DNA from 2 places in the Paenibacillus xylanilyticus genome. Region 1 is predicted to be linked to the other one. Evidence: riboswitches for the same ligand, from Rfam matches in the RefSeq annotation. Region 1 holds a riboswitch; the other holds the start of a gene.

Region 1 (4,277 bases):
AATCTACTATTTAATATCATTCGCCAGGGTTAAATGGTCTTCGAGCAGCTTCTCCGCCGTCTGTACGATCTCATCGATCTGTACACGTGTAATGGCGTCAAAATGAATCCCCATAATGACGGTTACGGTCACCTTAAGAGAATTTGCGGCCTTACGTGCAAGACGCTCACACAATTCCTGTTCCTTATGCCCTGGAATATGGACTGCCGTCCCCACCACGCGTTCTCTTTCCGGATAAAAGGTCGCCACAGCCCCTATATGAGCTTTCCCACCCGTGACCAAAAATATCTTATCTTCTCCAGCTTCAAAGACCTGCAAACGAACTGATTTCAAATCATACGTACTCATCCTAATCCACCCATCCTTTGTGTGTATATGTAATGGTGGAATTATGAGCTTATCGACTGAATTGGACAATGAAACTTCTCACATTTATGCATAATGAACCATCACCGCGGGCATACCAAAGAGAACGCAATTTGACAAGGGAGGCTATATCATGCGTATTCGCCTCATCGCATTCTCCATGTTGATCCTTATATTTATGAGTGGAAGCTATTTACCTGGACAAGTGCTGGCAAAAACCGATCCAGAGAGCATACCTGCTGCAGAGCCGGATTTATCTGAGGATGAACAGCTGACACTCGGTCAGCTCAGGCAGAAATATGCCGATACGTTCAAAACCAATGGGCCTTCAACCAGACAGGTAGCACTAACTTTTGATGATGTGCCTGATCCGCGCTTCACTCCACAGGTATTGGATATTTTAAAGAAATATAATGTAAAAGCAACCTTTTTTATTGTTGGCAACCGGGCAGAGAAACATCCCGACCTCGTCAGACGAATCGTTAGGGAAGGTCACATTGTTGGGAACCACAGTTACAACCACCCTGAATTCAGCAAGCTGTCTTTGAATGCTTTTCGCAAACAAATTCTACATACCGGCGACATTATTCGTAAACTGACCGGGTATACACCTAAAATGATTCGTCCTCCATACGGGGACATTAATGAGAAACAGCTGCAATGGGCCGCAAGACAGCAATACAGCATCGTCAACTGGAATGTGGATTCGCTGGATTGGAAAGGCCTCAGCAAAGAGGAAGTGAAGCAGAATGTTTTATCTGCAGTCAAGCCAGGCTCCATCATTCTTCAGCATGCGGGCGGAGGCGTGGGCTCCAATCTGTCCGGTACCATCGGAGCACTTCCGGAGATTATAGATGAACTGCGATGCAGGGGCTTCAATCTGGTGACTTTGGACGAAATGCTGCAATTGCCAAAAAGCAAATAATGGTTAGACGAAACAACACAAGTTATGAATTAACCATTTTGCGCGTGTTAATAAAGACAAAGGGTACCCTTATTTCACGTTAATCGTGAATAAAGGCACCCTTTTGCTGGCACTGATACTTATTTCAAGATATAAAGTTCAACATCCTGAAAACCGAATGTGCTCACTGACTTCTGGCTCCCAGGAATGAAAATATCAATTCGTTTTCCTTTGATCGCCCCGCCGATATCCCTGGCAGTAGCCACAAATGCCTGCTTAGGCAGCCCCGGATGGGAGTGACCTGTAACAAGAACCTTCGTACCCAATGGAATCACACTAGGGTCTACGGCAATTGTGCCGAGTTCAAGTGGATTGCCGAAGTAATCAACAGCACCCCATCCACCATTTTCGGAAGCGGCTGCAGAGTACGCTGTTGCTTTCACATCAATGGACTTACTGTAATCAAACGTTTTGCCCCAAGCTTGAACGACTTTATCGTCAGCATTCACATCAAGGCTAGCGGTCGTAATCGTTTTTGCACCCGTAGAGCTCTTCGCTGCTGGAGCAGCTGAGGCCGTGTTTGCTTTTCCAGGAATCGTAATTTTTAAACCACCATAAATGTTGTAAGGCGAAATATCACTGTTTGCTTTAACCAGTGTGTTCAGTCCAACTCCATATTGTTTCGATAAGGTATAGAAGGTATCCCCTTCTTTGGCCACGTGAACAGAATCAGCGTGAGCTGGAACGGCCTGAATGAGCATTGCTGCTGTCAGCAGGGCTGCTGCTGTTTTGGCTATAGTTCTCTTCTTAATCATGGTCTTCCTCCCTCATTGTGCCTGCGAAGTTAGTTGTCGGATTCGGATGGAGGAAACCACCCTATAGGTCTCTGTTACATTCGTCTTGCGTTATGTACCCCTAATTCACCCCAAGCAGCGTGCTTATCAATCTTCCCCTCCACGGTCTGCATCGTTACATCCTCCACACTTCCTCCTCAGGAAGTTTCGGCAGGAACAATATATCACAATTTTGTAACCAGGGACCGTAGTAAATGTTACCAACTGTTTTAAACAACACATAATGCTGCTTAGAAATAAGGATTTTTCTTATTAAAGAGCGATCAAGCAGCTATGGAACGATGACAGAAAAGTTACTTTTACAACAATGGATACTTATCCATGCACAAAAAACAACCCTGCAAACGTGACGTGAGCAAGGTTGTTTGATTTCGTTTTTTGTTCGTTCTTATTCATGCGGTTTACTGACTGGATCATGCTCAAAGGCTATGACAAGACTTTACCGAGGAAGTCACGCGTACGTGGATGCTTAGGCTGACCAAATACTTCATCTGGTGTCCCCTCTTCCACAATGACACCGCCATCCATAAAGATGATGCGATCACCGACTTCACGGGCGAAGCCCATCTCGTGGGTAACGATAACCATAGTCATGCCGCCTTCAGCCAGGCGTTTCATAACGTCGAGCACTTCACCAACCATTTCAGGGTCAAGTGCAGATGTCGGCTCGTCAAACAGCATCACATGCGGCTGCATCGCAAGCGCTCTGGCAATAGCAATCCGCTGCTTCTGTCCACCAGACAGCTGACTCGGATAAGCATCTTTTTTATCCAACAGCCCCACGGTTTTAAGCAAGTCTGCGGCAATCTGCTTGGCTTCCTGTGCAGACTGTTTTTTGACTTTAATCGGGGCAATGGTAATGTTTTGCTCCACAGTTTTATGCGGAAACAGATTAAAGTGCTGGAACACCATCCCCATTTTCTCCCGCGTTGCATTAATGTTGTGTTTGGGATCCGTGATCGATACGCCTTCGAAATTAATCTCACCTGAAGTAGGCTGCTCCAACAGGTTAAGACAGCGCAGGAAGGTACTTTTGCCTGATCCTGAAGGACCAATCACAACAACGACCTCGCCCTTGCCAATTGAGACATCTATGCCTTTTAGTACTTCGTTTTTGTCGTAGGATTTGTGTAATTGTCTAACGTCTATCACTTGCACTCAACTTCCTTTCCAGTCGACCCAGCAGCTTGGACAAAATAAATGTCAATACAAAGTATATGGCTGCTGCAATAAGGAACGGATTCATTCCTTGGTACGTAATGTTTTTGACTACACTTGCCTGATACATGATATCAACCATACCAATGACCGAGATAATGGAAGATTCCTTGATGATCGTTACGAATTCATTACCGATAGCAGGCAGCACAGCTTTGAAGGCCTGTGGCAAAATAATAAATCTCATGGCCGCGGCTCTACCCATCCCAAGCGAACGGGCTGCTTCCAGTTGACCGCGGTCAACGCCTTGAATCCCTGCACGGAAGATCTCTGCAAGGTAAGCACCACTATTGATGGAAAGAGTTAAGATACCCGCCTGAAGAGGCGAGAACGTAATACCAAATGTCAAGGCAAGACCATAATAAATAATCATCAATTGAACCAGCATCGGCGTACCACGAATGACTTCTACATAAGCCGTACCAATCCACCGCAAAATTGCTGTATCATGCATTCGGAACAGGCAAATGATCAAACCAATGATTACCCCGAAGATTACACCAAGTGCAGACAATAAGAGGGTATAACCCACGCCCGTAGCATAGAAGCTTTTGTACTGCCAGAATACTTCAAAAATATTTGGCGATGCGACCTCACGGTCTGCCATCAATTGACTGGCTTCCGTTACCATCTGATCAATTTTATTTTCACTCTTCAATCGTTCAAGCGTACCATTAACGGCATTAAGCAACTCCGTATTGCCTTTGCGAATCCCGATCGCTGCTGCTACTTGCTCTTCGTCCGGAACCGCAGGAGCAAGTCCAATCATATCGTCCAGGTAGCCTGCGGCAACCGTATCTTCTACGATTGCAGCGTTGATCCGCTTCGTCTGAAGTTGAAGCACAATGTCCGAGATTTTATCAAGAGACGTCAGCTTGACTCCAGGAATCTTCTGTCCGATCGTTTCCTGAATCGAACCTTTCTGTGCTCCGATT
Region 2 (4,277 bases), 2.4 Mb from region 1:
CACTGTCCGGACAGATTGTTATGGAAGGTTTCCTGAACATTCGGATTCCGGCTTGGCTCCGCCGGCTCGTGACCCGATTAATTGCGATCATCCCTGCCGTTATTGTGACGGCTATCGCCGGCGAACATGGTACGGAAGAGCTGCTGATTTTGAGCCAAGTGATTCTATCCTTGCAGCTGCCTTTTGCCGTTATTCCACTTGTGATGTTTACGAGTGACAAAAAAAGCATGGGCGCATTCGCCAACAAACTGTGGCTCAAAGTCGTCTCTTGGATCATCGCTGCCGTAATTGTGGTTCTGAACGTTTATCTGATTATCCAAACCATCATGCTGTTTTAATCTATATATGCGCTAAAACCGTCTCCCTCTTACTATAGATTTATAAAAAAAGGCTGATCCCTCCTCAAGAATATACTTGAAGGGATCAGCCTTTTAGCTTTGCCGTACACTTGCCTTGTCCTTTATTTAATGACACGAAAGTCATCTTTTTTTAATTTTATCCACTAACCCTCAGAAGGCACAAGCAGTGGAATAAGCTGTTCCAACGCTTCGATGGTCCAGTCTGCACGCTCTTGGCCCTCCAGCTCAGGCTGAAATCGTCCATAGCCCTGCAAAATCCGAATCGTTCGCATCCCCAGCTTCTTGGCAGGAATGATATCGTTATCAATCCGATCCCCAATCATGACTGCTTCCTCGGGTTCACATCCCGCCTGCTTCAAAGCCACAGCATAGAGTTCCGGATCCGGCTTCGATACACCTTCTTCTGCCGAACATGCCAGTACATCCACGTACTTCCGCAGACCGTAGCTCTCCAGGCGCTCAGCTGTCCCTGGACTCTGATTGGCAATAATGCCAATTCGATAATGGTGTGACAATTCCTTCAACACCGCGTCAGCAGAAGCGAAGGGCTTCTCCAGTTCCTTCCGGAACTTCAACTTCTCCTGGATCTTCTCCCTATGACGTTCATCGCTGATCAGCGTTCGAATGGCTACCCTCATGGGCCACTGCTCATAATTTCGGTAACAGGAGGCAAATATCTCTCGCACTTCCTCTATTTTCACCGGATAACCAAGCAAGCAGGCTTCTTTTACAAACTGCCCTATAATATCATCTACCGGCTCCCATTCGTCCACCAGCGTATCTCCTACATCAAAGAACAACCATTTTAACCCCCGTACATCCGGCACGCCTATTCCTCCTTGTTAGCCATGAACGCAATCTCTACATCAGCAATGTACATTAATGCTCAAATAAAAAAGAAGACCCACCATCAAGCATGAGTCTCCTCAGAATTCCGTTTTTCCACAAGTTCAATTATAACAGGCACCTTACACCGGATCAATCGGCAGCTATCACATTAACCATTAAGCAAGAAGCCAACTTCTCCATTAAGAGAATACACAATACGGTCAGCTCCCATCCCGCGGTAAATGCCTTTGGGGTGACTCTGTTCCGTGATCACACATAGTGATTTGGAGGTCCAGGAACGGCAGATCTGCAGGTAGCGGCAGGTCAGGTTCAAACTGTTCTCGAAAATAAAAACGTTGCCTACGCTCGACTGCGGTAGAAACCACTTCTGAGCTTCAGCTGTATTCATGCGAATGACGTTCTCCACTCCGATTCTGCGGAGCTTCCGTTCTTCCCCTGCACTGTTGGTCAGAACGGCAAACGGCATTTTTTTGTACATCAACAGCTTGATAAACTTGCGGCCCGCTTCATTCGGTGCTGTTACTAAAATCATCTCATTATCCATCGTTCGTTCCTCCCTTGGCGTGAAAAGACAACAAAAAAGAAGCGTGGGGGACCAAGGCCTCCCGAACGCTTCTTGAATAACCCATGACAAAAACGCCATGAATATGCGTACGGCTTGTTGCCTCTCCCTTTAACGCTTACGAGGTTAGCTGACGGATTCGGGCGCGAGAGTCGCCCTATTTCCGGCTTGCACCGAAAAATTCACCCCATGGATCAGCTGCAATGACAGCCATTCCGATTGGTTCCCCCGTTTCCCACCCATGAATGAATGGAAACTCAGCGATTAAAACATCGTTCCTGTTTCATATATTGACCAGAGCGATATTATCGTTTGTTTCGTTGTTCATGTTAAGTTTAATTGAATTAGAAATTACGATATGAATCATACACCCGCGACATGTTAGTGTAAAGTACGATCAGATCACCGAATGGACGAATTTAAGGCATTACATATCAATGATATCGCTTACAACCTATCCATTCTCCATCCATCTCTGTGAAGCTCGCTAATTCTCGTCCTTATGAAAAACGGTTGTAATTTTAGATATCTGTAAGTCAACATAGGAATTCAGTCAATTAGTTTTGCATTATCTAATTGTAAGCAATATAATATAACTATAGGAATCATTAACCCATTATACGATATGGAGGCGACTGATCATGTCCGTTTATGACTACAAAGTCAATACCCTTCGGGGCCAGGAAGTCGAGATGTCCGATTATCGCAACAAGGTGCTGCTGATTGTTAATACGGCGAGCAAATGTGGTCTGACCCCGCAATTTGAAGGCTTACAGGAACTCTATAACAAATTCAAAGACCGACAGTTTGAAGTACTGGGCTTCCCAAGTAACCAATTCGCTCAGGAAAAGGGATCTTCCGATGATATTGCAGAGTTCTGCCAGATGAATTACGGTGTAAGCTTCCCTATGTTTGAGAAAATTGATGTCAATGGCTCAAGCGCTCATCCTCTATTCCAGCACCTGACAACAGAGGCACCGGGACTGCTCGGATCCAAAGCCATCAAGTGGAACTTTACCAAATTCCTTGTTGATCAGAACGGACGCGTTGTGAAGCGTTATGCTCCAAAAACAACTCCTGATCAAATTGAGGCTGATATTGAGAAACTTCTGAAATAGATCTACATGGAGAGGCCATCATCAACAGGGAACCAGAGAAAGTCCGGTTCTGTGTGAATGGCCTTTCTTTATGTTGTTCCAAACGCAAAAAAAAGAGGCTTTCCATATTCGGAAAACCTCTTCTTGTCGTACATTATGATGCGGTCGAGAGGACTCGAACCTCCACGGGCATACGCCCACTACCCCCTCAAGATAGCGTGTCTGCCATTCCACCACGACCGCATGTCGTAAATAATCGGCAACAAAATTGATTATACAGGATCACATTATAAAAGTAAAGCACTTTTATTAAAACTACTTTTGCACCTGTGTTTTTCCTCCAAATATCGGTTTTTATCGTCATGATCTTTTAACTGCCGCATACATTAAATTTCAAATCTTTTATACATCTTCATTTTCAATTTGAGCTCTTCATGAGAAAACATATCATATACATAACATTATTTTTATGTGGTTAACTATTTTCAGTCATATAATGTAACATTTAAATATAATTAAAACTTAAAAACAAGAAACCATTGACAGAATACGGATATTTATGTGATTATATATATCATATAATTCGGATTTTAAACATAAAAGCATTCGGAAATCAATATTAATGTTATATAATATAACATTTTACGAACATAGGAGGCGAAAGACCGTGAACCGTGGGAATAAGCTGCTCGATTATGTCAAACTGCTTGATTCCTCCATTCATGTCGGAGGTTTTACCCATTCATTTGGTATGGATGTACACATTGCTGAAGGCAGCATCCGAAATGCCGATGATCTGGAGTCCTTCATGCGCTGCCAGCTGCATCCCAGTATCGTTCGACTTGAGGGCATGGCGATTAAAGGTATCTACAGCGCAACAGATCATAATGACACATGGCGAACAGCACTCATTGACAAGTTGGTTCACGTTCAGCGGACTCCTTCTGATCAAAGGGAGCAAGCTGCTGCCATGGGTAAAAGACTGATCAAGCTGGCCCGGGCTCTCCACCCTTGGATTGAATTCAGCCAGCTCGAACACACCCTTGCCAAATACGAGTCTGTAGGCTGCCTCTCTACTGTTCACGCCTGGATTAACCACTACCTCGATATCCCCGTCGAGGAAGCGGTAATGGGTTACTTGCACTCAGCCATGAATGCATGCATAACCGAAGCTTCCAAAGTTCTCCCCATGCATAACAATACCACCCAGGAACTGCTGGTTCGCCTGGCCGCAGACCTGGAGCATGAATGGAACACCGTTAGCGCCTCCGCTGCGGATGGACCGGCACAGCCAACCTCCATGTCCATGAAATCGCTGTTCCCCAGCTTCCACATGCTTGGCGCAGGGCTGCATGCTTATCGCGCCTAATCTTACCGACTCCAAGCTCCCCTCATATTTCCCCAAACGAA

What was found. A riboswitch is a leader RNA that binds a small molecule or an ion and turns the genes downstream of it on or off. The one in region 1 is predicted to bind cyclic di-AMP.
Region 2: linked by a shared signal. The riboswitch ahead of F4V51_RS06640 (hypothetical protein) and the one ahead of F4V51_RS17290 (3D domain-containing protein) in region 1 are both predicted to bind cyclic di-AMP.

The regions. Positions count from the first base shown of each region.
Region 1 is NZ_CP044310.1:3,929,274-3,933,550, forward strand. It holds gene F4V51_RS17280 (prenylated flavin chaperone LpdD) at 7-348, opposite strand; gene F4V51_RS17285 (polysaccharide deacetylase family protein) at 500-1,291, shown strand; gene F4V51_RS17290 (3D domain-containing protein) at 1,411-2,085, opposite strand; cyclic di-AMP (ydaO/yuaA leader) riboswitch at 2,088-2,287, opposite strand; gene F4V51_RS17295 (amino acid ABC transporter ATP-binding protein) at 2,551-3,276, opposite strand; gene F4V51_RS17300 (ABC transporter substrate-binding protein/permease) at 3,263-4,277, opposite strand, start outside.
Region 2 is NZ_CP044310.1:1,496,704-1,500,980, reverse strand. It holds gene F4V51_RS06650 (Nramp family divalent metal transporter) at 1-338, shown strand, start outside; gene F4V51_RS06645 (HAD family hydrolase) at 503-1,186, opposite strand; gene F4V51_RS06640 (hypothetical protein) at 1,357-1,752, opposite strand; cyclic di-AMP (ydaO/yuaA leader) riboswitch at 1,871-2,043, opposite strand; gene F4V51_RS06635 (glutathione peroxidase) at 2,412-2,888, shown strand; tRNA gene F4V51_RS06630 (tRNA-Leu) at 3,028-3,110, opposite strand; gene F4V51_RS06625 (urease accessory protein UreF) at 3,535-4,236, shown strand.